DNA from 4 places in the Nocardioides pantholopis genome. Region 2 is predicted to be linked to each of the others. Evidence: predicted binding sites of a transcription regulator. Region 2 holds the regulator's gene; each other region holds the start of a gene.
What was found. The regulator LexA, encoded in region 2, represses DNA repair genes until DNA is damaged. The targets are predictions, from matches to a motif close to TCGAACANNTGTTCGA.
Positions count from the first base shown of each region.

Region 1: the regulator LexA is predicted to act here: its motif matches at 1,104-1,119, upstream of EBO35_RS09000 (HNH endonuclease signature motif containing protein).
Region 3: the regulator LexA is predicted to act here: its motif matches at 4,975-4,990, upstream of EBO35_RS09220 (HNH endonuclease signature motif containing protein).
Region 4: the regulator LexA is predicted to act here: its motif matches at 3,098-3,113, upstream of EBO35_RS07775 (SAV_6107 family HEPN domain-containing protein).

Region 1 is NZ_CP033324.1:1,874,853-1,882,267, forward strand. Features, by position in the region: gene EBO35_RS08990 (DUF6463 family protein) at 1-17, opposite strand, end outside; gene EBO35_RS08995 (DUF2867 domain-containing protein) at 14-679, opposite strand; gene EBO35_RS09000 (HNH endonuclease signature motif containing protein) at 1,152-2,414, shown strand; gene EBO35_RS09005 (universal stress protein) at 2,633-3,505, shown strand; gene EBO35_RS09010 (GMC family oxidoreductase N-terminal domain-containing protein) at 3,575-5,539, opposite strand; gene EBO35_RS09015 (TetR/AcrR family transcriptional regulator) at 5,642-6,331, opposite strand; gene EBO35_RS09020 (ABC transporter substrate-binding protein) at 6,516-7,415, shown strand, end outside.
Region 2 is NZ_CP033324.1:633,097-640,511, forward strand. Features, by position in the region: gene EBO35_RS02975 (sugar phosphate isomerase/epimerase family protein) at 1-553, shown strand, start outside; gene EBO35_RS02980 (ATP-dependent DNA helicase) at 611-2,587, shown strand; gene lexA (transcriptional repressor LexA) at 2,652-3,374, opposite strand; gene EBO35_RS02990 (serine hydrolase) at 3,586-4,494, opposite strand; gene EBO35_RS02995 (hypothetical protein) at 4,491-5,195, opposite strand; partial or broken gene EBO35_RS20345 (helix-turn-helix domain-containing protein) at 5,211-5,387, opposite strand; gene EBO35_RS03000 (transglycosylase domain-containing protein) at 5,495-7,415, shown strand, end outside.
Region 3 is NZ_CP033324.1:1,926,510-1,933,924, reverse strand. Features, by position in the region: gene EBO35_RS09245 (DHA2 family efflux MFS transporter permease subunit) at 1-1,324, opposite strand, end outside; gene EBO35_RS09240 (NADPH-dependent FMN reductase) at 1,321-1,926, opposite strand; gene EBO35_RS09235 (MerR family DNA-binding transcriptional regulator) at 2,021-2,425, shown strand; gene EBO35_RS09225 (hypothetical protein) at 3,035-3,592, shown strand; gene EBO35_RS09220 (HNH endonuclease signature motif containing protein) at 3,686-4,927, opposite strand; gene EBO35_RS09215 (AI-2E family transporter) at 5,125-6,243, shown strand; gene EBO35_RS09210 (SRPBCC family protein) at 6,293-6,754, shown strand; gene EBO35_RS09205 (MFS transporter) at 6,860-7,415, shown strand, end outside.
Region 4 is NZ_CP033324.1:1,618,580-1,625,994, forward strand. Features, by position in the region: gene metF (methylenetetrahydrofolate reductase [NAD(P)H]) at 1-289, shown strand, start outside; gene EBO35_RS07755 (phytoene desaturase family protein) at 304-1,617, opposite strand; gene EBO35_RS07760 (ArsC/Spx/MgsR family protein) at 1,618-1,983, opposite strand; gene EBO35_RS07765 (YbaK/EbsC family protein) at 1,980-2,453, opposite strand; gene EBO35_RS07770 (hypothetical protein) at 2,511-3,020, shown strand; gene EBO35_RS07775 (SAV_6107 family HEPN domain-containing protein) at 3,196-3,651, shown strand; gene EBO35_RS07780 (methyltransferase domain-containing protein) at 3,697-4,407, shown strand; gene EBO35_RS07785 (DUF3040 domain-containing protein) at 4,619-5,062, shown strand; gene EBO35_RS07790 (transglutaminase TgpA family protein) at 5,117-7,415, opposite strand, start outside.

The DNA of each region.
Region 1 (7,415 bases), 1.2 Mb from region 2:
CCGGCCCACGTGGTCATGTGGCTGATCCATCGCTGTCGCCGCGCGGCCGGGGGCGCCTCGGAGCGGTCGGGGTGGGCGACGCGAGGAGGACGTCCCGGTCCCGCCAGGCGCGCTCCCACTTCCGGGTCAGCGCCGGGTAGACGACCAGGTACCGGATCGGCTTGATCGCGGTCAGGTAGATCCGGCCGAACCAGCCGTTGGCCTTGACGAGCGCCGCCATCCGAAGCTCGTACTCGCCGCTGGGCGTCGGCACCCACCCCAGGTGGCAGAGGTCGTGGACGGTCCTGTTGGCCAGCTCGATCACGCACTCGTCGGGGAGCTCGAAGACCATGGTGAACGGGGTGTGGGGCACCGGGGACCCGGCCGCCTCCTGACGGAGGTCGGCGGGGAGGCGATCCCGCAGGGACTCGACCCGCCCGGCAAGACCCGCCCGCGGCTCGTCCCAGCCGAACACCGCCCCGAGCCGCCAGCGGATCGCGAACAGGAGCCGCACCACCGGCGGATTCTGGTTGAGCCCGCCGGCGACCCGCAGCGCGTCCAGCATCACGGGGAAGTCGGCCGGTCCGGCACCCGGAGTCCGGTAGGCCCACACGTCCTCGACCTCGAAGTCGGGCGCGATCTCGTGGATCCGCCACGGACGGGTCGTGTGCTCGACGTCGGGCAGCCGGTTCGACCTCATGGCCGCCGCCGGGGTGGGTCAGGACGGCGGAGCTCCGCGTGCGAAGCCGCCTCGTCGCTCGGGAACGTTGTCATGGTCTGAACATACAAACATGCATGTACGTGGATCAACCGGTTTTCTGCGGGTGGCCTCGCGGCGTGATCGGGAGGCCTGAGCCCGTGGTGTCCTGGTCGGTGAACGGGCCCGTGCGACCACGAAGGCGCGTGCCGCCATAGGCCCGGCCTGTGGGGCGTGGGTGCTGGTGGTCATTGCGTGGGTGGCTGCGGTCCGGGGCGCGCCGGGCTGGCTGGTGGTCGCCGGGATCGGTGGCGGTCCTCGGCGGAGTCGGGGTGGCGCTCGCGCGGGTGCGGTGCTCGGCATTGCAGCGGTAGCCGCACTGCCCTCCGATGGTCCCAGCGGGGTTGTCCACAGGGGGTCTGACTGGGCGAACAGCCGATCAGAACTGTCGGTGGTCGGTGGTGTAGTAGGTCACATGACGGCAGCGTTCGCACCTCGATCCGGGCACCCGGTGGCCCGGGCGGCGGCGTGCGTGCACGAGGCGCTGGACGGGGTGGTCGATGCGCCGGTGTGGTCGCTGGACGCGGCCGAGGCGGGTGTCGCGCTGCTGGAGCTGACGTCCGAGATCGCCCGGCTGCAGGAGCTGCGGCTCCGGGTCGCGGTCCACGCGCACACGGTCGAGGTGGGTGGCGCGGTCGGCGCCACGAGTACGGCGAACTGGTGGGCGCACGAGGCCCGGCTGACCCGCCAGGAGAGCCACCGGCTGATGCGGCTGGCGCGGGCGTTGGACATCCCGCGCCACGACCCGGTCCGGGAGGCCTTGGCCGCGGGCCGGGTCAACCTGGACCAGGCGCAGGTGATCGTGAATGCCGTCGACGACCTGCCTGGCGATCTGGTCGACGAGGACACCCGGCTGCGGGCCGAGGAGTTCCTGCTCGGGCAGGCCCGCCACCACGACGCGATCGCGTTGCGCCGGCTGGGGAAGCGGCTGGTCGAGGTCATCGCCCCCGAGCACGCGGACGCCGTCGAGGCCGCGCGGCTGGAGCGGGAGGAGGCCGCCGCCCGTGCTGCGGCGAGGTTGACGATGTCCGACGACGGGCACGGGAAGACCCACGGCCGGTTCACGATCCCCACCCACCATGCAGCCATGCTCCGCACCGCCCTGCTGGCGATCGCGGCCCCGAAGCACCAGCAGGCCGTGAACGGAGCTGGGTCCGGTGAGCGGCGGCCGGGTCCGGAGCGGATGGGTCAGGCCTTCTGCGAGTACCTAGAGCGTTACCCGACCGACCGGCTCCCCGACGCCGGCGGCGTCGCCGCCACGATCGTGGTCACGATGGAGATGGAGTCGCTGGTCGGCGGCCTGCGGGCCGCGCAGCTGAGCACGGGCGAGACCATCTCCGCCACCGAGGCCCGCAGGCTGGCCTGTCAGGCCGGGATCATCCCCGCTGTCCTCGACGGTCAGGGTCAGCCCCTCGACGTCGGCCGCACCCGGCGGCTGTTCACCAAGGCCCAGCGCATCGCGATGGCACTGCGCGACGGCGGCTGCACCGCCGAAGGATGCGACCGGCCACCGGGACTGTGTCACGGCCACCACGTCATCCCCTGGCACTTCGGCGGTGGCACCAGCCTGACCAACGGCCGGCTCCTCTGCCCCCGCCACCACGCCCGCGCCCACGACCCGGCGTACGAGACCAAGACCCTGCCCGGCGGGAAGGTCGCCTTCCACCGACGGTGTTAGACCGCGATTCGTGGCCGCACCGCGTCAGGTGGCCGAGTCCCGTTCGGCGGGCAGGGGCCGCTCGATCGTCAGCAGGAACGCGCGCAGTCGGCGCAGCTGGACAAGGAGGCGAGCCGCTGAGAGCGCGCCAGGCCCTCGCCTACGGCGGCCGACCCGCCTACGCTGACCTGGTCGTTCGGAGTCGTCTCGGGCCCCGGCGTTGTCGATGGGAGATCGGGATGACAATCCTGGAGGCAAGCACCGGTGCGGTCGTCGTCGGGGTGGACGGCTCCGAGGCCGGGGACCAGGCGCTGGACTGGGCGGCCGAGCAGGCCGCCCTGGAGCGCCGGCGGCTGACCATCGTCCACGGCGGCGTCGTCCAGATGCCGCCGGGCGCCGAGCTCGACCCGGCGCTCCTGCTCACCGCGATGCGGCGGGAGGGGCACGCCGTGCTGGAGCGCGCGGCGCAGCGAGCCAGGGACGAGCACGACCTGTCGGAGGTCGCCACCGAGCTCGTGATGGACGACGCGCGGGCCGCGCTGCTCGAGGCGTCGTCCGTGGCTCATCTGCTGGTGGTGGGCTCGCGGGGCCGGGGTCCGGTCACGAGCCTGCTGCTGGGATCGGTCGGCATCGCCCTGTCCCAGCACGCCCGCTGCCCGGTCGTCGTACGCCGTCCGCACGAGCCCCGGCCCCCGGGGGCCGAGATCCTGGTGGGGACCGACCTGACGGAGAACTCCGAGGCGGCCCTGGAGTGGGCCTTCCGGCAGGCCGCACTGCGCGGGTCGCCGCTCACGATCATCCACACCCTCTTCGAAGGGCTGCCGGAGGGGGACATCCCTCCCGAGGTGTCCGGCCACGCGCAGGAGTGGGCGCGGCTCCAGGAGATCGCCGACCGGTTCGCGCCGCGCTTCCCCGACGTCGAGGTGCAGCTGCGGCTGCGACGGGGGCTGGCCGACGAGGCGCTGACCCAGGCCGCGGCCTCGGCGGACATGGTGGTGCTCGGCGCCCACGTGCGACGCTCGATCTTCGGCCTGCTGGACCTCAACGTCCCCCGGGGCGTCCTCGAGCACGCCCCGTGCCTCGTCGCCGTCGTCCCGGCGGCCCGGACCTGACCGGGAGCGTGGCGGGGGTTCCGACAGGCTCAGGAGCCGGGGAGCCCTCGCGGCTCGACCGCCGCGCGATCACCCCAGGCGGGCCGCGAGCCGGGTGGCGTTCATGTGGGCGATCGCCTGGACCGAGATCATCGGGTTGACCCCCGAGGAGGTCGGGAAGGTCGAGGCGTCGGCGACCACGAGGTTCGGGACCTCCCAGGTGGCGCCGTCCGGGTCCAGGGCCGAGTCGCCCGGGTCTCCGCCCATCCGCACCGAGCCCATCAGGTGCAGGGCAGCCATCGCGCAGCGGCCGGGGTCGTAGCCGCTGGCGAGCGCCTCGGCGGCGAAGGACTCCAGGGTGCCGCGGCGGCCCGGCTCGAAGCCGGCGCCGGACTGGTGGCCGGAGAAGACGGTGTGGGCGCCGGCGGCCTCGGCCAGCCGCGCCGCCCCGACGACGCCGTGGTGCAGGTGCTCCCGGTCGCGGGCGGAGAGCCGGTAGCGCACGACGGGCTCGCCGTCCTTGCCCACCTCGACCCGGCCGGAGTCGCGGTCGCGGGTGATCACGCCGATCACGCCGGCGTGCGGCAGCTGCCGCATCATGTCGAGGTGCTGGCGACCGCCACGCCAGTTGAGGAAGGCCAGGGCCGAGGCCGGGTTGGACGGCCCGGTCTCGTAGATGACGCCGTACCCCTCGCCGTCGAGGTCCGCGTGCTCGTCGCAGTAGCGCGCCTGGAGGGTGCCCTCCCAGGGGTTCACGACCTCGGGATAGAGCGCCCAGACCGCGGTCGCGGGGTGGAGCCGCAGGTGCCGGCCGATGTTGGGGTTGGTGAGGCCGGATCGGCGCAGCAGGGCCGGGGTCTGCAGCGAGCCGCCGGCCGCGACCACCGCCCGGGCCCGGACCGTGAGCGTGTGCCCGTCCGGCCCGACGGCCTCGACGCCGGTGGCCCGACCGGCCTCGACGAGGACCCGCCGCGCGCTGACGCCGACGTGGATCCGGGCGCCGTTCGCGGCCGCGTCGGTGAGCCAGGTCTTGGTGGTGGACTGCTTCGCACCGAGCCGGCAGCCGTAGCCACAGCGACCGCAGTCGATGCCCTGGTCGCAGCCACGGACGTTGCGCGGCATCGAGTCGACGTGCCAGCCGAGCGCCTTCGCGCCGCGCTCGAGCGCCTCGTCGCGGGCCGAGGCGAGGTTGTGGTCGCGGTTCACGCCGAGCCGGTCGGTGACGGTGGCGAGGGCGGCGGCGTACTCGTCCCCGGCGAACTGGTGGGCGCCGAGCGCGGCCCACTCCTCGCGGACGTGGTCGGGCGTCGCGAAGCTGGTCGTCCAGTTCACGACCGTCCCGCCGCCCAGGCAGGCGCCCTCCAGCAGCGAGAGCTGCCCCTCCGCGGTCGCCGTCGGGCCGCTGGCGTAGAGCCGGGAGAGCCCGGAGAGCTCGCCGCCGTCGAAGTCGGCGTCGTCGTAGTACTCACCGCGCTCGAGCACCACCACGTCGAGGCCCGCGCCTGCCAGCACCGCGGCCGCCGTGCCGCCGCCGGACCCCGAGCCGACCACGACGACGTCGCAGTCGATGGTGGCGTCGGCCGTCACCCGCTGGACGGCGAGGAGCGGCGGCGGTGCGTCGGCGCGGGTGCCGAGCGGGCCGGGGTAGCCGATCGCGTCCCACACCGGGGAGTGCCCGGTCGGCCCGGGTGCGAGGTAGTAGCCCAGGGTGGCCGCCCCCTTCAGGGCGCTGAACGCCGTGCGGCGCAGCGGCAGCCGGGACTGCGACATCGCCACCAGCACGGCCTCCCGGTCGGCGGGGGAGCGGGAGGAGAAGGTGCGCGGGCTGCCGGTCAGTGCTAGGCCGCCGAGCCGGGTGTCCCACAGGTCCAGCAGGCGCAGGAAGGTCTGGCGCTCGGCCGGGCGCGGATTGCCGGCGACCAGCCCGGCCACCACCTCCGGTACGCCGAGCGCGCTGGCCGCGGGAACGGCGCCGTCACCCGGCGCGAAGGTGTCGCAGATCAGGCGCAGGACGCCCGCCTGACGCTCGCTGAGCTCCATCGGACCGTGGGCCACGGGGCACCTCCAAGGCGGCGCGTGCGTCGACGGTCGACATGCGCTCTGAGCCGGACCCTAGGGCGTCCGTGCTCCCCAGACCAGGGAAAGTTGAGATCTACCTCACTCTTGTGGACGCGGCTCCGCGTCCGGGGCCCGATAGATCCCGAGGCCGAGCGAGCGCTCCCAGATGCCGTTGATCGCGGCGACCATGGCCTCCTCGTCGTAGTCGGCGCGCCCGGTCAACCAGGCCATCGCCACCCGCTCGACCATGTAGGTCAGCGCGTGCGCGGTCAGCACCGGGTCGAGGTCGGGGTAGGCCAGACCCTCGCCCTGCCAGCGGCGTACGGCGTCGACCGCGCGCCCCTGGAGGTGGGCGACGATCTCGTCGCCCTGCTTGCGGACCGCCTCGTCGGCCTCGCCCACCTGGTACATCAGGTTCATCAGCCGGGCGTTGCGCCGGATCGCGCGGACGTAGACCAGGTTGACCTCGCGCAGCCGGGCGACGGGGTCGCGGTGGCCGCTGACGTGCTCCGGCGTCACCCCGGTCAGCTCGCGGACCACCTCTGCCATGACGGCCCCGAAGATCTCGTGCTTGGAGCCGTAGTACCGGTACAGCGTCCCGGACGCGACCTGCGCCTCGTCGGTGATGTCGACCAGCCGAGCCTCGAAGAAGCCGTCACGCTCGAAGATCACCCGTGCGGCCGCGATCAACCTCAGCGGCGTCTGCTCGCGGCGCGGGTCCCGGCGCCGGCGTACGGCGGAGACCTCGGGCGCCTCGGTGGACTGGGCCGGGCTGGGGGGTGTGGGCATGGATTCCTCCGGGTGTCGGCCTGGCCAGCCTAGGGCCGGGAGGGCTGCCGCCGGCGACCGGTGGTCACCGTGCTGGAAACTAAGGTTGACCTCAACCTCATTCTTACTCTACGTTCCGCTGGTGAGCCACGTCACACGGCGCGCGTGGTCGTCTCGGGATCCAGGGCCCACCGAAAGGCATCTCATGCGACTGACGCGACGTCCCACCCGACGGGGGGTGCCGGCCCTGCTCGCGGTCGCGCTCCTCCTCACCGCTGCCGCCTGCGGCACCTCGGACGACTCCGACGACGAGGCCGCGGGCGACCAGCCCACCGGCGACCCGGTCCGGATCGGGCTCTTCGACCCCTCGGCCGGCGGCTACAAGTCGCTCGGCGTCGGTGTCGGGGCGCGGGCCGGGGTCGACTACGTGAACTCCGAGCTGGGCGGCATCCACGACCGGCCCGTCGAGCTGGTCAGCTGTGCCACCGACGGCACCCCCGAGACCACGATCTCGTGTGCTAACAAGTTCGCCGAGGACGAGGTGGTCGCCGCCCTCGACGGCTTCAACACCACCTCCAGCTCGGCGATCGACATCCTCACCACCGCCGGCATCCCGCTGGTCGGCGGCATCCCGTTCGACTCGGCGACGGGCGCGGAGGTCGAGAACCGGGTGTTCTTCAGTGCCCCCCAGGCCGCGTTCCTGATCGGGGCGCTGCAGGCCTTCAGCGAGGAGGGGAAGAAGTCCGTCACGCTCGTCGCCGCCGACATCCCGGCCACCCACCAGAGCGTCGACCTGGTGCTCAAGCCGGTCGGCGCCGCCCTCGGCATCGAGGTGGAGGGGCTCTACTTCTCGCCCACCAACCCGAACTTCAACGCGATCGCCTCGACGATCAAGGAGACCGACCCTGACGTCGGCGGCCTGATGGCCGCCCCCGACCCGTCGGTGTGCACCAAGCTGGTCCAGGGCCTGCGCCAGCTGGGCTACGAGGGCACGATCTTCACCGCCGCCTGCACCGAGTTCATCGACCAGGCCCCCGCCGAGGCCGCGGGTGCCGCGCTCTACTCCTCGCACTGGCTGCCGCGGGCCGCCGACTACGCGCCCGAG
Region 2 (7,415 bases):
CGCGCTGCGGACCAAGCTGGAGAACGCCGTGACGCTCGGGCAGCGCTACGTCGTCGTGCCCTACCTCGCGTCGAGCAGCCTGGCCGACTGGCAGCGCTGGGCCGACCAGATGAACGCGGAGGCGCAGCTGGCCAGGCGGTACGGCCTGCGCTACGGCTACCACAACCACGCCCACGAGTTCACGACCGACCTGGGCGGCGGCGTGACGCCGTGGGAGGTGCTCACCGAGCGGCTCGACCCGCGCCTGGTCCACCTCGAGGTCGACCTGTACTGGGCCTACACCGGCGGCGTCGGGGTGGGGGCGGCGGACCCGGACCGGTTCGCGATCGACGTGGTCCGGCAGGCCCCGCAGCGGGTGCTCCAGTTCCACGTCAAGGACCGCGACGCCGCGACCGGCGACATGGCCGACCTCGGGACCGGGGTCATCGACTTCCCGCGGATCTTCGGGGCGCACCGGGTCGAGGAGTACATCGTCGAGAACGACACCCCCGACGTCACGCCGCTCACCAGCGCCGCCGTCGGGCACCTCTACCTCGACCACGTGCGCTGGTGATCACTCCCCTGTGAGTCCGGGCGGCCGGCGGGGGGTGGTCACGGTTAGGGTTCTGCGGTGCCTGAGACCCCCCGTGTGACCGAGCTGCTCGCCACCGCGGTCTCCGCGCTGGGCGGCCAGGAGCGGGCCGGCCAGGTCCAGATGGCCCAGGAGGTCGCGGCGGCGATGGCCGACGAGCGGCACCTGCTGGTCCAGGCCGGCACCGGCACCGGCAAGTCCCTGGGCTACCTCGTCCCGAGCCTGCTGCACGGGGAGCGGGTCGTCGTCGCGACGGCCACGCTCGCCCTGCAGCACCAGCTGGTCGAGCGCGACCTGCCCCGGCTCACCGAGGCGCTAGCCGGGCACCGCGGCGTCGACACGTCGTACGCCGTGCTCAAGGGCCGCTCCAACTACGCCTGCCTGCACCGCGTCCGCGAGGGCGTCCCCGACGACCAGGGCGCGCTGGTGCAGATGCCCGAGGGCTCGATGGGCGCGAAGATCCTCGAGCTGCGCGCCTGGGCGGAGAAGGAGGCCGAGGACGCCGGCAGCGGCGAGCGCGACAACGCGCCGCGCCACACCGACCGGGAGTGGCGCCAGGTCAGCGTCAACCACCGCGAGTGCCTCGGCGCGGCCAAGTGCCCCTTCGGCCAGGAGTGCTTCGCCGAGCTGGCCAAGGAGAAGGCGCACCGCTCGCACCTGGTCGTCACCAACCACTCGCTGCTGGCCATCGACGCCATCGAGGGCGTGCCGATGATCCCCGACTACGACGTCGTGGTCATCGACGAGGCCCACGAGCTGACCGCCCGGGTCACCCAGGCCGCCACCGACGAGCTGTGGGCAGCGGAGGTCGAGCGGGCCGCGCGGCGCTCCCAGCGCCACGTCGACGGCAGCGAGGCCGACGACCTCGCCGACGCCGCGGACGCCCTGCGCGCCGCGGTCGCCGAGGGGCGCCCGGGTCGGTTCGAGACCATCCCGGCCGATCTCCACGACGCGCTGGTGCTGGTCCGCGACGCCGCGCGCGCCTGCATCTCGGCGTACCCCAAGGGCGACAAGGACGGCGACCCCGACCCCGGCCGCACCCAGGCCCGCGGCTCCGTGCAGGAGGTCTTCACGACCGCCGAGCGGATGGCGGCCGCCTCCGAGCACGACGTGCTGTGGCTCAACGAGGGCACCGAGCGGATGCCGCCGCGGCTGTGTGTGGCGCCGCTGCAGGTGTGGGGGCAGATGCGCGACAAGCTGCTCACCGAGAAGACAGTCGTGTTCACCTCCGCGACCCTGATGCTCGGCGGCGACTTCAGCTCGGTCGCCACGAGCGTGGGTCTGAAGCCGTCCGAGCGGGTCCTCGACGGCGGCACCCCGAGCGGGGAGGGCCTGCACTGGCGGGGCATCGACGTCGGATCGCCGTTCGACTACGGCCAGCAGGGCATCCTCTACGTCGCCCGGCACCTGCCGCCGCCGGGTCGCGACGGTCTCGGTGCGGCCCAGCTCGACGAGATCGCCGAGCTCATCGACGCCGCCGACGGCCGGACCCTGGGGCTGTTCTCCTCCCGCCGGGCGGCCGAGGCTGCCGCTGAGGCGATCCGCGAGCGGCTGCCGCACCTGACCACGCTCGCGCAGGGCGACGCCCAGCTGCCCGAGCTGGCCCGGCAGTTCGTGGAGGACCCGCACACCTGCCTGTTCGGCACGCTCTCGCTGTGGCAGGGGCTCGACGTCCCCGGCGACACCTGCCAGCTCGTGCTCATCGACCGGATCCCGTTCCCGCGCCCCGACGACCCGCTGATGTCGGCGCGCCAGAAGGCCGCCGACAAGGCCGGCGGCAACGGCTTCATGCAGGTCGCCGCCACTCACGCGGCCCTGCTGATGGCGCAGGGCGCCGGCCGCCTGATCCGCACCACCACCGACCGCGGGGTCGTGGCGGTGCTCGACCCGCGCCTGGCCACCGCCCGGTACGGCGGCTTCCTCAAGGCCAGCCTGCCGACGATGTGGACCACCAGCGACCCGGCGATCGTGCGCCAGGCGCTGCAGCGCCTGAGCGCGACCGCGAAGACGGGCTGAGCCGCACGCACGAGCGCCCCCGCCCGGCCGGAGCCGGAACGGGGGCGCGTTAGGTGCGCGAGGGTCAGAGGCTGCGCAGCACCGCGGTGACCTTGCCGAGGATGGTCGCGTGGGTGCCGTCGATCGGCTGGTACGCCTCGTTGTGGGGGAGCAGCCAGACCTGGCCGTCCTTGCGCTGGAAGGTCTTCACGGTGGCCTCGCCGTCGATCATCGCGGCCACGATCTCGCCGTTCTCGCAGGTGGGCTGCTGGCGGATCACGACGTAGTCGCCGTTGCAGATGGCCGCGTCGACCATCGAGTCGCCGGAGACCTCGAGCAGGAAGAGCTGGCCGTCGCCGACGAGCTGGCGGGGCAGCGGGAAGACGTCCTCGACCCGCTCCTCGGCCAGGATCGGGCCGCCGGCGGCGATCCGGCCCACGACGGGGACGTAGGTGGCCTCCGGCCGGGTGTCGCCGACGCCGGTCTCGTCCACGCCGCTGTCGTCGGCCGAGGACATCGCCCGGCGCGCCGCCATCACCTCGGGGAGGAAGACCTCGAGGGCGCGGGGACGGTTCGGGTCGCGCTTGAGGTAGCCCTTCTCCTCGAGCACCTTCAGCTGGTGGGCCACGCTGGAGGAGCTGGTCAGGCCCACGGCGTTGCCGATCTCGCGCATGCTCGGCGGATAGCCGCGCTTCTCGATGCAGTCCTTGATGTGGGCCAGCACCCGCTGCTGGCGCGGAGTCAGGCCGGTGGCGTCGGCGGGCCCGTCGGGGAGCTCGGCGACCGTGTCGCTCTTCTTCCTGGTCATGTGTGCCTTCCCGCAGTGCGTGCCGCGCCCGGGCCACCCGGGTGCGTGTGCCCACGCTAGCCCCGGAGGGCCGCGGGTTCAAACATCTGTTCGAACCGCGTGTCGCGGCCACCCCCCTGCAGCGCGACCCGGCACGCGACGCGCGTGGCCGGGTCCGAACGGCGAAAGCGTCGCCACCGACCGTCCGACCCAAGCGCCGCCCCCAGGACGGTCAGTGACGAAGATGGTCGCGCAGCCGACGGGCGACCCGAGCCATGGTCGCCTCGGCGACGTGCTGGATCCCCGCGGAGACCCGGGAGGCCGTCAGTGCCGCCACGGCGTAGCGGTCGCCGTCGGCGTGCTCGACCACGCCGATCTCATGGCGGTGGTTGAGCAGCGTCCCGGTCTTCGACGACCAGGTGGTCGCGTCGGAAGCGAAGTCGGGCCAGAGTCGCTGTCGCGCCACGACGTGCTGCCCCATGAGCTCGCGGACTCGCGCGGAGACCTCAGGGACGACGGGGCCCGGCGTGGTCCACAGCACCTCGAGCAGGTCGACGCAGGCACGAGCAGTGCCGGAATTGGCGCGGGCGCTGTCCAGCTGGCGCACGCGGTGGCCGCCGCTCGGCGTTCCGCCGTGCGCTGCCAGCGTCTGCGCGAGCTGCGGTGTCTGCACCAAGGCCTCGGCAGGCGTCTCGGTGAGGTCGGAGAGTCGATGACGCAGGGTCAGGTCCGTGATCCCTAGCCCACGGACGTAGTGCGTCACGTGCGCGGGACTCACCAGGTCGAAGAGTGCATCAGCGGCCACGTTGTCGCTCAGGCACGTGCTGAGGTAGACGACGTCTGCGAGCGCGATGGTGGCCGGAAACCGGAACCGGGTGAGCCCCGCCGGTCCGATCTCGCGACTTCCTCGCCCAGCCAGGCGCAGCTGCCTTCCCTCACTCAGCTCGCCCGAGGCAACCCGGTCGAGCACGGCTGCGGCCAACGGCACCTTGACCAACGACGCGAGCGGCACCACGGCGTCGGGATCGATCCCGATCTCCTCCCCGGAGTCGAGATCGCGCACCAGGAACCAGCCGGTGAGGCCGGCGGCGTCCAATTCGGCCCTGAGATCGCGCAGCAGCCGTACGGTGCCCGAGGTCATGGTCGCCCCCCGGGCTGGCTCCCTAGGCCGACGCCCAGCGCTGCAGCGAGCTGGGTGCCGATCGCAGCGCGCAGTCGGGCGGAGTCGCTGGCCATCGCACAGGTCAAGGCATATCCCCGCGTCAGAGGGGGATGCGCCAGTGGCGACCAGGCCAGGTCAAGGCGCCGCGCTTCGTGCTCGGACAGCACGACCAGATCCGTGGAGGCGAGGACGCTCGCCAGCGCAGCTGCCAATGACGTCGTCACCGAGATCTGAGCGACACCGAGCCCGGCGGACTCCGCAGCCGCGAAGAGGGGGTCGCGCAGGTGGGGCACGTCGTCCTCGGGCAGCAGGTGGACGTGCGCAGCCTCGCTGGCCGGGCTCCGGCCGGAGGGTCGTAGCTGGTCGAGGTGGACGCGACCCGGACGGGGAAGGGCGCCGGCCAGTCCGAGCGTCACCGTCCAGTCGCCGTCCGCGCCCGGGACTGCCGCCACCTGGGCCTCCACGCGCCCGCGGGTCAGCAGATCGGCCCGCACCCGCGGCTCGGCCTCGGTGAGCACCAGCTGCATTCCCGCGTCCCTGCTGGCGAGCTCGACAGCGGCCAGCTCTCGTACGTCGCACCCGGTGGGCACGGCCAGGTGGAGTGACCGCAGGCCAGCCTCCTCGACCTCGAGCAGGAGCGTCTCGGAGGCGCGGACCACCTGCCGAGCGGGTTCGAGCACGCGGTGGCCCGCGAGCGTCAGCGCTGGCGACCGGCCCGACCGGTCGAGGAGAGAGACCCCGAGGTGGCGCTCCAGTGCTGCGATGCGGCGGCTCGCCCCGGGCTGGGACATTCCGACGGCAGCTGCCCCCCGGGTGAAGCTGCCTCGCTCCGCAACGCTCACGAACGCCTCGCAGGCTGCCACCAGGTTCATGGGACCCAGTATGCGCAAACCGCATCGGAATGCACCTGTGAGGCTTGGACAGCATGAGGAGGGGATCGGACTGTGGACCCGTGGACAACGAACACGAGGCAGCGTCCGTGGCGAGCGCGGCGGTTCGCTCCAGCTACGCGAGCCGGCCGGTCCTGAGCTTCGTGGCCGCGTCGGCAACCATCGGGGTGCTCGTCGCTGCGATGGCGCTACCGGTCGCCTGGATCGGGGCCGGGATCGCGCGCGACGTGACGAGCTCAGCAGACGTCGTCCCCGAGGAGATGGAACTGCTGCCGCTTCCGCAGCGCTCGACGGTGCTGGACGCCGACGGCAACGTGCTCGCCCACCTCTTCGAGGAGAACCGGGTCATCGTCCCTCTCGACAAGGTGTCCAGGACCTTCGTCGAGGCACTTCTGGCAGTGGAGGACTCACGCTTCTACGAGCACGGGGGCATCGACCTGCCGGGCACGACGCGCGCCCTGCTCGCCAACGTGGGCTCGGGTTCGATGGTCCAGGGTGGCTCGAGCCTGACCCAACAGCTGGTGAAGCTGACGCTGGTCACGCAGGCTCGCAACGACGCGGAGCGACGCAGCGCGACGGAGCAGTCGGTGACCCGTAAGCTCCGGGAGCTCCGGTTGGCGATCGCGCTGGAGCGGGACCACACCAAGGACTGGATCCTCGAGCGCTACGTCAACACCGCGTACTTCGGGGCAGGCGCCTACGGCATCCAGGCGGCGGCGGAGCGCTACTTCGGCACCGACGCCGCGGATCTCGACCTGCCGCAGTCGGCGCTGCTGGCCGGGCTCGTTCAGAGCCCCTCGGCCTACGACCCCACCGAGAACGCGCGACGGGCTCGCGAGCGGCGGGCGACGGTCCTGCGGCGGATGGCCGGACTGGGGCTGGTCAGTGAGCGCCGGGCACGACGCGTGTCACGCACCGACCTGGGCCTCACCGTGACCCCGGTGCGTAACGGCTGCCTGGCGGGCGAGGCCCCCTTCCTCTGCGACTATGCAGTGCAGTACCTCCTCCAGGATCCTGCGCTCGGGGCCACGCGACAGGCGCGCGAACGCCTGCTCCGTCAGGGCGGGTTGACCATCCGGACGACCTTCGACCGGCGGCACCAGCGCGCCGCCGAGCAGGCTGTGGCCGACCGGACGGACCCCACCGACGCGGCGATCGGCGCGGTCGCCATGATCGTGCCCGGTTCGGGCGACGTGCTCGCCTTGGCCCAGTCTCGACCCATGGGCGGCGACACCGCGAACGGTGAGACCTTCGTCAACCATGGGGTCCCGCCGGAGTACGGAGGCTCCCAGGGCTTCCAGGCCGGATCGACGTTCAAGACCTTCGTCCTGGCCGCGGCCATCGAGCAGGGCATCGGCCTGGACACGACCTACGCGACGCCCAACACGATGTCGTTCGACCAGGCCGACTACGCCAACTGCGCGGGGGCGCCGCCGTATGCCGGCGAGTTCACCGTCGGCAACAACGCGGCCCCCTCCGACGGGTCCGAGAACCTGTACTCCGGTACGCGCCTGTCGATCAACACCTTCTACCTGCGGCTGGCGCAGCAGACCGGTATCTGCGAGCCGTACAACCTGGCCCGTGACCTCGGCGTCCGCCTGACGGCTCCGGAGGGAGCCGACGGCGTGCAGCCCGAGCGCGTCCCGATCTTCCCGCTCGGGGTGGCCGACGTCAGCCCTGTGGAGATGGCCGAGGCCTACGCGACCTTTGCGGCCCGCGGGCTCCATTGCGATGCGCGACCAGTCGCTGAGGTCCGGGGTCCCGGGGATGCCGTGCTCGGCAGCTACGCGCCCCGCTGTGAGCAGGCCGTCGCGCCGACCACTGCCGACGCCGTCAACGACGTGCTGCGCGGCGTCCTGGAGCAGGGCGGGTTCGCCTCGGCCGCCGCCCTGGACAAGCCGGCGGCCGGGAAGACCGGCAACAACGAGGGCCTGTCTGTCTGGTTCGTCGGACACACGCCGGCGCTGGCCACCGCAGCGGTGATCGCCGGGGTCGGCTCCGAGGGCGCTC
Region 3 (7,415 bases), 1.3 Mb from region 2:
TCGCGGCGAGGCCGTCGCGCTCCGCGGTGGCCAGGGCGGGCACCCGCTCGGCGACGAGGAGCGTCAGCGAGCTGGCGATCACGGCGCCGCCCACGGCGCCGGCGAGCTGCTGGACGAGCGCGAGCAGCGTCGTGCCGCGGGCGGTGTCGTCGTTCTCGAGGTCGCGCACGGCGACAGCCATCGTCGGCATCAGCGTCGCGCCCGACCCGACGCCGAGGACGGCGCCCGCGGCGGCGATCAGCGGGTAGGAGGCACCGCTCGTGGTGGCGAGCAGCAGCGCGAGGGTTCCCAGGAGGCCGAGGGTCACGCCGCTGAGCACGATGCGTCGGGGCGGCACCCGGTCCACGAGGCGAGTGGCGACCTGCATCGTGAGCCCGACGGCCAGGGCCATCGGGATCGTGATCGTCGCGGCGAGGCTGGCTGGATCGCCGCGGACCCCCTGGACGTAGACGGGCAGGACCGTCATCGCACCGAAGTACCCGGCCCCGAAGCAGCCGAGGACGCCCAGGCCGGCAGCCAGGGGCGGGTGGCGCAGCAGCCGGAGGTCGACCAGGGGCGCGTCGGTCCGCACGGTCCGGGCGCCGAAGCCGACGAGGAGCAGCAGCCCGGCTCCCAGCGCGGCGCCGGTCCGGCCCGTCATCGAGCCGGACTCCCCGACCAGCGTGCAGCCGAGCACCAGCAGGACCGCGCCGCCGCAGACCAGCACCAGACCGGGCCAGTCGATGCGGGTGACCACCGTCCGGTCGGTGGTCGGCGGCAGCAGGTAGGCGCAGAGCAGGATCGCCGCTGCCCCGATGGGGAGGTTGATCAGGAAGATCCAACGCCAGGAGGCCGTGTCGACCAGCCAGCCGGCCAGGAGCGGGCCGAGCACCGGGCCGATCAGCACCGGCAGCCCGAGCAGGCCCATCATCCGTCCGCGGACCTCGCGGGGCACCGCCCGCAGGGCGATGGCCTGGCCGACCGGGTTGAGCAGCCCGCCGCCGAGCCCCTGCAGGATCCGGAACGCCGTGAGCGACCCGGCGTCCCAGGCCAGCCCCGCCAGGACCGACGACCCGGTGAAGACCACCAGGGTCAGCAGGTAGACCCGCCGAGCGCCGAACCGGGCGGCCGCCCAGCCGGCCACGGGGACGACGGCGACCACGCCGAGCAGGTAGCCGCTGGTCACCCACTGCACGGCCGGCAGCGTGGAGTCCAGGTCGGCGACGATCGCCGGCACGGCCACGAAGGCGACGGTGGTGTCGACCGTGACCATGAGGCCGCCCAGGGCCAGCACCAGCCCGATGGTGCGGGCCCGGACGTCCAGGGCCGGCGGAGCGGTGGTCATGGCTGGAAGGGCCGGTCACGGCGGGCGGCGCAGAGGACCTCGCCCCACCAGACCAGCTCGCCCAGCGCCTGGTCGAGGGCCGCGCCGGCATCGGGCGGCGGGTCGAACCCCCGGTCGTGGACGTCGTTCCACGGCGCGCGCAGCCCGACGCCGCGCCGGGTCGTGACGACGTGCAGCTCGGCGAGGACGCCGCGCAGGTGCTCGGTGGCGAGCAGCCCGCCGTGCACGCCGTACGACACCACCGTGGCGGGCTTGAACATCCACTCCCGGTAGTGCCAGTCGATCGCGCGCTTCAGGCTGGCGGGATAGCTGTGGTTGTACTCGGGCGTGACGACCAGGTAGCCGTCGGCCCGCTCGATGCGGTGGGCGATCGCCGAGCGCGGCCCGCCCCCCGGCTGCAGCAGCTCGTCGTCCGGCAGCTCGGACTCGGCCAGGTCGATCAGGTCCACGGTGCCGGCGACCTCGGCGGCCCGGCCCGCTGCCCAGTCCCCCAGGGTGCGGCTGAGCCGGTCCCGGCGGACGCTGGCGGCGAGGACGGCAAGGTGCAGGCCCGACTGTTCGGCTGCAGCGGCGGATGCGGTGATGGGTTCGGTAGGAGTCATGCCCGCCACGCTGAGCCTTGACCATTTGTTGAAGTCAAGGGCGTTGAAGTCAAGGCTGTTGAAGTCGGGAAGCCTGCGGAGGCACGCTGGAGCGATGACCACCTCCGTGGAGACTCCCCCGGACTTCGACCTCTCGGTCAAGGACGTCGCTGCCGCGGCGGGCATCGCCCCGTCGGCCGTGCGGTTCTACGAGAAGCACGGGCTGATCACCGCCCGTCGCACCGCGGGCGGCCAGCGGCGCTTCGACGACACGGCGGCCTGCCGGATCAGGGTCGCCAAGGTCGCCCAGCGCGTCGGCCTCACCGTCCGCCAGATCGCCGACCACTTCGAGTCCCTGCCCGACCGTCCGCAGCCGCAGGACTGGGAGCGCTTCGCCGATGTCCTCATCGACGAGGCAGAGTCCCGCACCGCCGCCCTGCGGAACTGCCTGGGCGACCTGGGCTCGGGGACCCAACTGTGCGAGATCGGTCCCGGGACCGTGCCCGCCGGGCACCGCTGACGCCGGCCGTCCTACAGACGCTCAAGGTGGGATGAGGCCCTCGCACGTCGCCACCCCATCGGCGTCCAGCTTCGGCAGCTTCTTGAAACCCAGGTGCGGGTCAAGTACGCCGTGCGAGTTGATCGTGACGGTCGCGTCCCGGTAGTCGCCGCCCACACGCGCCCGCGTTGCACCACGCGCCGACGATCGTGGGACGGCTGGACGAACAGGAGAGAGTTCGCCCTGGCAACGAGCACGGTGGGCACCGCGAGGTGGCCCGCGACCCCGCCCGGCCGAGGACGGGCCGGCCAACCTGGCCCAGCTGCACGCCTGCCTCTCCGACACGGTGCTGCTCACCGGTGATGACTTCGACGCGCCGGCCGCAATTCCGACCTGCCCCGGTCGACGCGGGTCCCTGCCACCGCCAGCCTGCCGCGGGTCGGGATCCTCGACTACCGTGCCCGGTGCTGCACGTGCTGGCCATCGAGATCCCGCCGGCCTCCGCCGCCTGGCACTCGTCGTGAGCCACCGGCCTGCGTTGCGACGCCTCGGAGCTGGTGCGCTGCGCATCCCGCGCTAGCCACCTCACGGGACCTACGCTGCTGGGACCACCGGACCGGAGGGACCGAGATGATCGCCCGACAGCTAGTCCCCGTGTTGCTCACCGCATTGCTCAGTGCCGGCGGACTGGCGTCGGCTCCGGCGCAGGCGGCGACGGAGGTATTCGACGATCCGGCTCGCGACTCCGCGGCCCGTGGTGCTGACCTGGTCAAGGTGCGGGTGGCGAACAAGCGACGATCAATCCGCGTCATGTCCTTCCATCGCAACATCAGGCAGGGCATTCCGGCCAGCATCTCGGTGGAACTCGACATCGACCCGCGACGCAGAGGTCCCGAGCTCGGCATCGGGACCAGCCTGGGTGGTGACTCCGACTGGCAGCTGCGGCGAATGCGGGGAAGCCGCTACGTCGGTCCGCCGCTGTTGTGCCCGACCACGCTGGCGCTGAACTACCAGAGGGACACGTCAAGGTTCACCATCCAGAGGAGCTGCCTGAGGCGGTGGAGGAAGGCGCGGGTGCGGGTCGAGGCCTCCTACCTCGTCGTGAACCGCGCCACCGGCACCGGTCGGTCCTTCTCCGACTACGTGCCCTCGAAGCACGGCTTCACTTCCTGGATTCGTCGAGGCTGACTCCGGGCACTCGCCGGTCGGCCGACACTTCCTGACCTGAGGCCCGAAGCGGGCAGGCTGCAGCTCCCTCCGCGACGCGGAGTACCCAGCCTGTTATGTCCGCCGGTGGAAGCGGAGGTCGCCGTTGGCGAGCCGGTCGGTGGAGTACCGGTCGTCGTGGGCCCGGTGATGGTGGTGGGAGCACAGCAGCATCCCGTCGGCGAGGTCGGTGCGGCCGCCGGTGGACCAGGGATCACGATGATGGGCCTCGCACCAGGCAGCGGGGATCTGGCAGCCCTCCGCACGGCACTCCCGGTCCCGCAGCGCGAGGGCACGACGCTGGGCCCGGGTGAACAGCCGCTGGGTCCGGCCCAGGTCGAGGACCTCGCTGTCGCCGCCGAGCACCGCGGGCACGATCTGGGCGGTGCACGCCAGCCGGCGGGCCTCGGCCGCGGTGATCCGGTCATGGGACTCACCCGGCGCCGGGTTCCCCAGCGTCGCTGTCCCGAGCCGCTCGCGCAGCGATGTCAGCGAGATCGTGACCACCAGGGTGGTGGCATCACCGCCGTGGATCGGCAGCCGGGCCGGGTCCAGGACCTCGAGCAGGTCGCAGAACGCCTGCGCCGTCTTCCGTCCGTACGGGACTGCCCGCTCCGGCTCGGCCGGGGTGGGCGCGTTGTCGCGGCGGGGGTTGGTGAACGCGTGCAGGTAGGTGGCCAGCCGGGCCGCCGAGGCGTCCGGGATCAGGCCGCTGATCCGCGTCGTGCCGTCCCCGAGGGCGTGGATCCGCAGCCGCATCCGCTCGTGTGCGGACGCCTCCAGGGCGGCCAGCTTCCGCGCCTCCGCGGCCTCCGCGACCTCGGGGGCGACCAGGTCCAGGATCCGCCGGCCCAGCCGGCGCAGCTCGATCGGGCCGTACGTCGCGGCGTACGCCACGAGCGCCGCCTCGGCCTCGTCGACCACCGCCTCGTCCACCCCGGACGGCAGGTCGGCCAGCGAGGCCGCGATCGCCTGCGCCTGGTCCAGGTTTACCCGCCCCTCGCGGACCCCGGCCGCGAGCACCGGCCGGTCCGCCAACGCCAACGCCAACCGCAGCTCGCAGGCGCAGTCACCCCGACGCCGCCGGGTCTCAGCCGCAGCCCACACCCCCACATCGCGCGTGCCCGCCGCCTCGGCCACGTCACCCGCGTCCGCACAGACCCGCAACCGCAGCTCGGCCACCCGCGACTCCACCGCCGCCAGCTCGACCAACGCAGCCGCCTTGTCAGCGGTCTCCATGAACGCCGGGTTCACGTCCACGACCGACTTCAGCACATCGCCGAGCTCACGGGCGGCGACCCGGATCGGATGGACCATGCGAGCCTCCAACAGCTCAACAGGCGATGTCGTGACCCCCATCCTACTCGAACACCTGTTCGAACGCAAGCCCTTCCCGACCGCCCGACCGGAGCGCGACCCGGACCGCTGCACTAGTCCTCCACCGGGTACCCGAGCGGAACCAACCCCCAGGCCATACGGTCGGGTCGATATTCCTCAACGCGAGAGAGCAGGGCATGGACCACGAGAAGACTGGCCGTCCGGTGACCACGCCGGCCCCCGTACCGGGCCGGGAGCAGGTCATCGGCAACGGCCTCGCCTGGCTGGCCCGCTGGAGCGGCCGCTGGGTCCTGATCGCCCTCGGCGCGGTGCTGCTCGGCCTGCTGGTGCGGGAGCTGTGGAGCATCCTGCTGCCGGTCCTGCTCGCGATGATCGTCGCGACCGTCCTGGAGGGGCCGGCGCGGTTCCTGGAGCGGCGGCTGCGGTTCCCGCCCGCACTGGCCGCCGCCGGCGTGCTGATCGGCTCGATCATCGTCGTGGTCGGGGTCGGCGCCGCCATCGCGCCGTCGGTGAGCGGGCAGACCGGCGACATCGCCGACGACGCCGTCGCCGGCCTGCAGAAGCTCCAGCAGTGGACCGAGGACACCGGCCTGGTCACCGCCACCCAGATGGACGCCGCGGTGGCAGGCGCCCAGGACCGGTTGACCAGCAGTGCCGACGCCATCGCCTCCGGAGTGCTCACCGGCGTGGGCGCAGTCTCGTCGGCGGCGATCACGCTCCTGCTCACGCTGGTGCTGACGTTCTTCTTCCTCAAGGACGGCCGGAACTTCGGGCCCTGGATCGGTCGGCTCTCCGGCTCGCGGGTCGGCCCCCACCTGCGCGAGGTGATGAGCCGCTCCTGGGGCACCCTCGGCGGCTACATCCGCACCCAGGCACTGGTCAGCTTCATCGACGCGCTCTTCATCGGCGCGGCGCTGCTGCTGGTCGGCGTACCGCTGGCCGTGCCGCTCACCGTGCTGACGTTCTTCGGCGGCTTCATCCCGATCGTCGGCGCCGTGGTCGTCGGCGCCATCGCCGTCCTCGTGGCCCTGGTGTCCAACGGCGTGACCGGTGCGCTGATCATCCTGGCCGTGATCCTCGCCGTCCAGCAGCTCGAGGGCAACGTCCTCTCGCCGTGGCTGCAGTCACGCAGCATGCAGCTGCACGCCGTGGTCGTCCTGCTCTCGGTCGCCCTGGGCTCGACCCTGTTCGGGATCGTCGGCGCCTTCCTGGCCGTTCCGGTGGTCGCCGTCGCCGCGGTCATCCTGCGCTACCTCGACGAGGAGGTCACGCGGGCCGCCGTGAACCGGTCCTGACGGCCCGGTTCCGCCCCGCCGCGGGCCTGACTGGTGCGAGGCTGTCTCCATGGCCCGCGTCGACTCCGCCGCCCGCGTCGTCCGCGCGCCGGTCGACCGGGCGTTCCGGGCGCTCGTCGACCCGGAGGCGCTGGTCGCCTGGCTGCCGCCCGAGGGGATGAGCGGCCGGTTCGAGTACGTCGACGCGCGACCGGGCGGGTCCTACCGGCTCGTGCTCACCTACGACGACCCGCTCACCGCGGCCGGCAAGACCACCCCCGGGTCGGATGTCGTCGAGGCCCGCTTCGTCGACGTCGTACCGGGCTCGCGCATCGTCCAGGTCGTCGACTTCGTCTCCGACGACCCGATGTTCTCCGGGACCATGACCATGACCTGGGAGGTCGTCCCGGAGGACGGCGGGACCCGCGTGGAGTTCCGGGCCACCGATGTCCCGCCCGGCATCTCCGCGGAGGACCACGCTGTGGGCCTCAGGTCGTCCCTGGCGCAGCTCGCGGCGTACCTCGAGCACTGACCCGCCCCGGTCCGACGCCGCCGTCTCAGCGCCCACCGCGGCGTGGTGGACCTAACAACCACTTGGATTGTTTAACCGTCCGAATGGACCGTAAGCGTCGTCGGCATGACGCAGACGTACGTGGCGCCCGCCCGCGCCAGCCGCCGGGAGTGGACCGCACTCGTCGTACTCGTCCTGGTCGTCCTCCTGCTCGCGATCGATGGGACGGTGCTCTACCTCGCGGTGCCGTCGCTGGCCGAGGATCTCGCTCCCTCCTCGAGTCAGCTGCTCTGGATCGGCGACATCTACTCCTTCGTGCTCGCCGGCCTGCTGATCACGATGGGCAACGTCGCCGACCGGATCGGTCGCAAGCGACTGCTGATGATCGGCAGCGCCGCCTTCGGCGCAGCGTCGGTCGTCGCGGCGTTCTCCCCCAACGCCGAGACCCTGATCGCGGCACGCGCCCTGCTCGGCGTCGCCGGCGCCACACTGATGCCCTCGACGCTCTCGATCGTGCGCGCCATGTTCCGCGAGCCGGCGCAGCGCACCCGGGCCATCGCGGTCTGGTCGGTCGGCGCCACCGCCGGCGCCGCGCTCGGGCCCCTGGTCGGCGGAGTGCTCCTGGAGCACTTCTGGTGGGGCTCGGTGTTCCTGATCAACGTGCCGATCATGGCGCTCGCGC
Region 4 (7,415 bases), 990 kb from region 2:
TGCCCGCGGCGTCGACATGCCGGTGCTGCCCGGGATCATGCCGATCCTGAACCTCAACGCGATCCAGCGCCAGGGTGAGCTGATCGGCTGCGACGTCCCCGCCGACGTGGTGGCCCGGATCTCCGCCCACGAGGGCGACCCGGTCGCCCTGCGGGCCGAGGGCATCGCGGTCGCCGCGGAGCTGTGCGAGGAGCTGCTCGCCGGCGGCGCACCCGGCCTGCACTTCTACACGCTGAACCGCTCGAAGGCGACACTGGAGATCTTCGCCGCGCTCAACATGACCGTCTGATCCCGGCCGGCCGCTCAGGCGGGCCCCACCTCGGCGGCGACCAGGGCGGCGGAGAGACCGACGAACGGCAGCCCGCTGCCGGGGGTGGCGTGGGCGCCGGCGGCGTACACGCCGGGGACGGGGGTGCGCGGCCCGAGGCGGCGCCGGACGGTGCGCCGGCCCTGCCAGAGCACCCCGAGCGGGGAGCCGCCCCACTCCAGCACCTGCTCGCGGGGCGAGCGGTCCACCCGGGCGACGAGCTGGCGGCGCAGGTCCACCCCGCGTCGGGCCAGCGCGACCAGCAGGTCCTCGGCCAGGTGTCCCCGGCCGTGGACGGTGACCGCGTGGTGCCCGTCCGGTGCGGTGCCGCCGGTGCGGACCACGAGCAGCGGGTCGCCGTGCACGACCACGTCGTACGGCGCGTCGGGCAGCCCGCCGGGCAGCTCGCCCTCGATCCCGACGTGGCACACGACCGGCGGGATCGCCGGCATGGTCCGGGCGACGTACGGCGCGAGGGCGGGCAGCCGCCGGGGATCGACGGCGCAGACGACCACGTCGGCGTCCAGGTCGCCGGCGTCGGTGCGGACGGCGACCGCGCGCCCCGAGCGCACGACGACGTCGCGGGCCTCGGTGCCGGTCAGCACGCTCACCTTCCGGGTGGCGAGCCGGTTCTCGAGGGCCTCGGCGACGCGGTGCATGCCGCCCGCGACCGTCCAGGCGCCGAAGCGCTGCTCGACGTAGGCCTCCATCCCGGCCCAGCCGGGCACGTCGCGCGGCTGGTGGCCGGCGACGACGAACGGGTGCGCGGCGACCATCCGCAGCCGCTCGTCGCGCAGGGTGCGGCGCAGCCGCCGGCGCAGGCTCTCCCGGCCGTCGAGCCGGGCCGCGACCTCGCGGGGCAGGTCGTCGGGACGCCAGGGCACCTCGAGGTAGTGGCGGCGCAGCACCTCCCAGTCCTCGGCGAAGGTGGCGACGTGGTCGACCCACATCCGGCCCAGCCCCGGGGCCAGCTCGTCGAACGCCGCGAGCTGTGCGGCGCGGGATCCGCCCGGCAGCCGCACCGAGGTCCGGTCCTCGAAGCGGTGCTCGCGCACGACGTCGAGGGGCACCAGCTCCAGCTCGCGCTCCAGGGGCCGGCCGGACTTGCGGAACAGGTCGCGCAGCACGGCGGGCAGCAGCGTCGAGGTGGGCCCGGACTCCCAGCGGAAGCCGTCGGCGGCGACGGTGCCGAGCGCCCCGCCGAGACCGGCGGAGCGCTCGACGAGCGTGACCTCGTGGCCCAGCTTGGCCAGCCGGGCGGCGGTCGCGGTGCCGCCGAGGCCGCCGCCGACCACGACGACGCGGGCCACTCAGCGCTCCTCGTGGGCGAGGACTCTGGTGAGAGCCTCGGCGTCGCGGCCGACGACAGTGGTGCCGTCGGTCGCCGTCAGCACCGGCCGCTGCAGCGCCCGGGGGTGCTCGGCCAGCGCGGCCAGCCACGCGTCGCGGGCGGCGGGCTCGCGCGGCAGGTCGATGCCCGCCTCCCGGGTCTCCCGGGGGCGGGCCAGGTCCCAGGGCTCGACGCCGAGCCGCGCGACCAGGTCGGCGATCTCCGCCGCGCTCGGCGGATCCTCGAGGTAGCGGCGCACCGTGTACGACACGCCGGCGTCCTCGAGCGCGGCGACGGCGGCGCGGCACTTCGAGCACTCCGGGTTCAGCCAGATCTCCACGCTCACGCCACCTCGATCTCGCGCGCGCCGGTCAGCGCCTGCAGCTCCTCGAACGTCGTCGAGAACACCGCCGCCGGGTGCCCCGCCGCTGCCCAGACGACCTCGTGGTGCCGCAGCCAGGAGTCCAGGTACGTCGGCACCGGCGCCGGGTGGCCGAGCGGGGAGACCCCGCCGATCACCTGCCCGGTGTGCAGCCGGACGAACTCCGGCGTCGCTCGCCGCAGCGGCGCCAGGCCGAGCCGCCCGGCGACCCCCGCGGTGTCGACCCGGTGGCCGCCCGAGGTCAGGATCAGCACCGGCTCGCCGCCCGACTCGAAGAGCAGGCTGTTGGCGATCGCGCCGACCTCGCAGCCCAGGGCCGCGGCGGCGAGTGCTGCCGTGTGCACGGCATCCGGCAGAATGACGATCTCACCGACACCACCGCGGCCGGCGTGATGCTCACGGAAGCGGGTGATCGCCGGATGCTCGGTGTCCATGGCGACAGACCCTAGCCAGCCCGACGGCGGCGCAGGAACCAGACATCAGGAGGATCCATGACAGGCCCCGAGGTCGTGTCGCGACCGCGCTCGCTGGACCGGATGATGCAGGTGATCTGGGCGTTCCTCGCGGTCGGCGCGGTCGCCACCGTGCTCACCTGGGTCCTCGAGGACGACCTGGTGCGCTCCTGGGCCGAGGGCAACGCGACCGCACGGGAGCGGCTGGCCAGCGGCGGCCTGGACGCCGTGCGCGAGGGGCCGGTGCAGGTGCCGGAGTTCGTGATGGTCGCAGCTGTGCTGTTCCTCGTCATTGCGGGCCTGGTGTGGCTGCTGGCGATCTTCGTGCGTGCCGGCCACGAGTGGGCCCGGATCTCGCTGGCCGTGCTGCTGGTCCTGGTCGCGATCGCGGTGGTCGCGGCCATCCGCACCGGTCCGCCGGCCATCTTCGTGGCGCTCGGCGTGCTGGCCCTGGTGCTCGAGGCCGTGCTGCTGTTCTTCCTCCTGCACCGCGATACCAGCGCCTACCTCCACGCCGCGCCCGCGCCGGAGCCGCAGCCGCACGCCTGACGGGCCCGGACGGGCCCGGACGAGGCGGAGCCCGAGGGTCTTGACTGGTCGGTGGCGGGGTGTAGCCTGACCGGAGTTCGAACAAGCGTTCGAACTGGTCCGGTGGGGGCGACCTCGACCCCCGTCCCCGCCGGGCCTCCCGGGGTCGGTGAACCGCGAAGGAGCAGTCGTGCCCATGTCCGAGACCAGCCTGACACCGCACCCGTACGCCCTGCCGGCGACGACCCATTCCTACCTCGACCGCGCCGCGGAGTCGCTGAGCGAGGCGCGGGCCGCCCGCGACGTGCCGGCCCGCTACGCGTGCGCCCACGTCGCCGCGCTGCGGGCCGCTGCCGCCCTGCTGGCGGCGCGGGCGCGTCCGGCGCCGGTGCGCCGCCGGCCCCAGCGCAACGCCTGGGTGCTGCTGACCGAGGTGGCCCCCGAGCTGGGGGAGTGGGCCCAGTTCTTCGCCGCCGGCGCCGCCAAGCGGGCGGCGGCCGAGGCCGGCTCGACCCACGCCGTCACCGAGCGGGAGGCCGACGACCTGGTGCGCGACGCCGAGCGATTCGTCGCCCTGGTCGAGCAGGTGCTCGGGCTGGCGCCCCACGTCCCGGCGCAGCAGCACGTCCTCCGGTCCGGCCTGGCCGGGTGACGGTCGGGTCCCTCGGGCGGGGCGGGGTCCCCTTAGTGTGGCCCCATGCCCATCAGTGAGCGCCGCGGCGCGGCTGCCCGCACGACTGTCGTCTGGGAGGTCCTGCGGCCGGTCCTGGACCGCGGACCCGGTGACGTGCTCGACCTGGGAGGCGGCACCGGCGTCTCCGCCGTGCGGGTCGCGGAGCTCGGACACCGCGTCACCGTCGTCGACCCGAGCCCCGACGCGCTCGCGTCCCTGGCCCGCCGTGCGCGCGAGGTCGGCGTCGAGGTCGCCGGCCACCAGGGCGACGTCGGCACGCTGAGCGACGTCCCGGGGCCCGACGGCGCCGACGTCGTGCTCTGCCACGGGGTGCTCGAGGTCGTCGACGACCCGGCCGCCGCGCTGGCCACCATCCGCGAGGTGCTCCGCCCGGGCGGGCACCTCAGCCTCCTGGTCGCCCAGCGGCACGCCGCCGTGGTGGCGCGGGCCCTGGCGGGCCACTTCCGCCAGGCCCTCCAGCTCCTCGAGGGCGAGGCCCCGGCGGGCCGCTCCGGGCGCCGGTTCTCCCAGGAGGAGCTCGACGACCTGCTGGCCGACGCCGGCTTCGAGGTCGCCAGCCGCCACGGCGTCCGGGTCTTCGCCGACCTGGTGCCCGGCTCCCTGCTCGACCTCGAGCCCGGCAGCACCGCGGCGCTGGTCGACCTGGAGCACGCCGTCGCCGCACGCTCGGAGTTCCTGCCGCTCGCGACCCAGCTCCACGTGCTCGCCCGCTGAGCCCGAGGATCGCGCCGGGGCCCGGTCGCTGTCGTCGTCAGGGGCGTCGTCAGGGGCGCCGTCAGGGTCGCCCCGCGGGGGCGGGGGTGCTGCTCGCTGAGACCCGTGCGGAGGTTTTGTCGATCTCGCCTACCCTCAACGAGAGCGGCTGCCTAGACTTGCCACAGCGGGCACGGGATCGGCCGGTCGGCGCGGACTGTTGGAGGAAACGGTGCCACTCTCGGAAGAGGAGCTGCGACTGCTCGAGCAGATGGAGCGTGCCCTCCTTCAGGAGGACCCCAAGTTCGCGTCCACGCTGCGCGGCACCACGCTGCGCCGCTCCGCACGCCGCCGAGCGATCGTGGCCTCCGCGATCTTCGTGGTCGGTGTCGCGGTGCTGATGACCGGCGCGATCACGAACACCTGGGCGGTCGGCATCGTCGGCTTCGGCGTGATGCTCGGCTCCGCCACCGTGGCCCTGAACGCCGCCCGCGGCCAGCAGGTCGCCGCCGCCGCGAACGGCCGCACCGCGGGCCATCCCTCCCACGGGTTCACCGTCCACGAGGGCGGCAAGCGCCCCCGCGCCCGCCGCCAGCGCCGGACCTCCTCCGGCTCCTTCATGGAGCGCATGGACGAGCGCTGGCGCCACCGCCGCGAGCAGAACGGCGGCTTCTAGGTCCCACCAGCGCCCGCGGATCCCCGCGGGCGAGCGCCCGCGGATCCTCGCGGGTCAGCCGACGTGGTCGACCACGCCGCTCGGCGTCGACTCCACCGACGACGCCCGCCGCGTCGTACGACGGCCGCGCCCGACCACCGAGCGGGGCCACCACCGGGCACGCCGCTGGACCCGCGGCGACGCCGCCTCCATCAGGGCGCTCACGCAGGTGCGGGCCGCGTCCTGGACCTCCGGCCCGGCCGCGGCGGTCTCGCCGGGCCGGCCATAGCGGTCCCGCTCCACCGCCCCGACCAGGACGTCCAGCGCGGCAGCGGGGGCGCCGTGCTCGCGCAGCACGCCGGTCGTCTCCCGCGGCGTGCGGTCCGGCGGCCACGGGACCGCGAGGTCGACGGCCGTGTCCAGCAGCTCCTGCCAGGCGTCCTCCACGGTGCCGTTCGGGCCGCCCAGCCGCCGCTCCCGGCGGGCTCGGCGCACCCGGCGCGGGCTGAGCAGGGCGAGCACCAGCACGGCGGCCCCGGCCAGCACGCCGAGCAGCACCTGCCACGGGAACCCGGGCTCCGCCTCGGCCTCGGCGCCCGGGTCCTCCTCCGGCGCCGGCTCGGGCGCCGTGCTGGCGTCGGCCCCGCGGTCGGGGGTGTCCTCGGGAGCGGCGGACGCGCTCGGCAGCGGGACCTCCGGGCCGCCCGCCACCACATTGCGGGTGTACTCCGGCACGCCGCTGGCCCGGTCCGCGGGGGTCGGCTCGAACGGCGTCCAGCCGGCGCCGGGGATGAACAGCTCGGGCCAGGAGTGCAGGTCGTGGGAGCTGTACTCGTAGGCCTGGTCGCCGACCCGCTCCGGTGCCAGGAAGCCGACGGCCACCCGGGCCGGGATCCCGACCGCGCGGGCCATCACCGCCATCGCGGAGGCGAACTGCTCGCAGTACCCCGTGCGCCCGCCCTCGGAGAGGAACGCGACGAGGTCGTCCCCGCCGCTGCCGAGGTCGACCCCGAGGTCGTAGGTGAAGCCGCCGTCCCGGCGGAACCAGTTTTGCAGGGCGACGGCCTTCTCGAAGCGGCTGGTGGCGCTGCCGGTCACCGACGTCGCCAGCTCGCGGACCAGGCCGGGGGTGTCGCTGGGGAGCTCGACGTACTCCTGGCCCACGTCGCCGGTGCCGGAGGGGGCGGCCAGCATCGCGTTCGGGTCGCGCTCGAGCTCCACCGCCGTCATCCGGTAGCCGATGCCGGCGGTGTCGAGCCCGTCGTCGGCGGCGATGAAGTCCATGGTCCCTGCGTCGTAGCGCCACTCGCCCGGTGCCTCGATCGCGTTGATCGGCGCCTGGGTGGGCAGCCACGTCGAGCGGAAGCCGTCGAGCACCTGGACGGCGTAGTCGTGCTGGACCCGGGGCACCCCGGCCCCGACCCCCTCCAACGGCGGCATCGGGCCGTCCGGCTCCTGGTCGGCAGGGATGTCGCGGTCGCCCGAGGTCCACCGCTCGGCCGAGAAGCGGTTCAGCACCGCGATCCGCAGGTACGCCGGGTCGGGGTCGTCGGTGCGCACCCGGACCAGCGGGACGTCGGCGCCGCGCTTGAGGTCGCGGCGCATGTCGGTCATCGGGTTCTCGAGGTCGATCTCGGCTCCGGTCCCGGTGCCCGGGCCGACGTCGAAGACGTGCAGGTCCAGGGTCGGCACGGCCAGCGGGACGGCGATCGCGAGCGCGGTCGCGGTGCCGCCGATCAGGCCCGCGTTGGTGCGCCCGGAGCCGGATCGGCCACCGGTCCCCGCGGCCGGACCCAGGCGGCGCCCCCAGCGGGCGAGGTGCTCGTCCTCGTGCAGGAACAGCATCAGCAGGAACCCCGCGGCGCTCGCGGCGAAGACCCACCAGGAGAGGCCGCCGTCGAGGACCCCCAGCGGGACGCTGTGCACGGCGAGCAGCGGCAGGCCGGCCAGGGTCACCCGGCGCAGCGTGCAGGCCAGCAGGTCCACCAGCAGCAGGCAGCCCAGGCCGCCGGCGACCAGCAGCGGAGCCACGCTCGGCACGCTCGCGGGCACCGGCGCGACGTACGTCCGCGCGCTGGCGGTGGCCGCGTCGAAGTCGGCGACCAGCAGCTGCCACCCGGCGCCGACCGGCAGCGGCGTCCCGACCAGCATCCAGGACGCGACCAGCACCGAGACCACGGTCTGGGTGGCGACCACCGCCGCGCCCGGCCAGCGCCACCAGCGGGTCACCGCGCCGACGCCGGCCACCAGGGCCGCGAGCACCAGCAGCGGCCCCAGGAACAGGGAGGGGCTCTCGGTCAGCCCGCGCCAGGACAGCGTCGAGACCCAGGTGGTGCCGGCGGCGGCCGCGGCCACGGTGAGCGGTGCGGCCAGG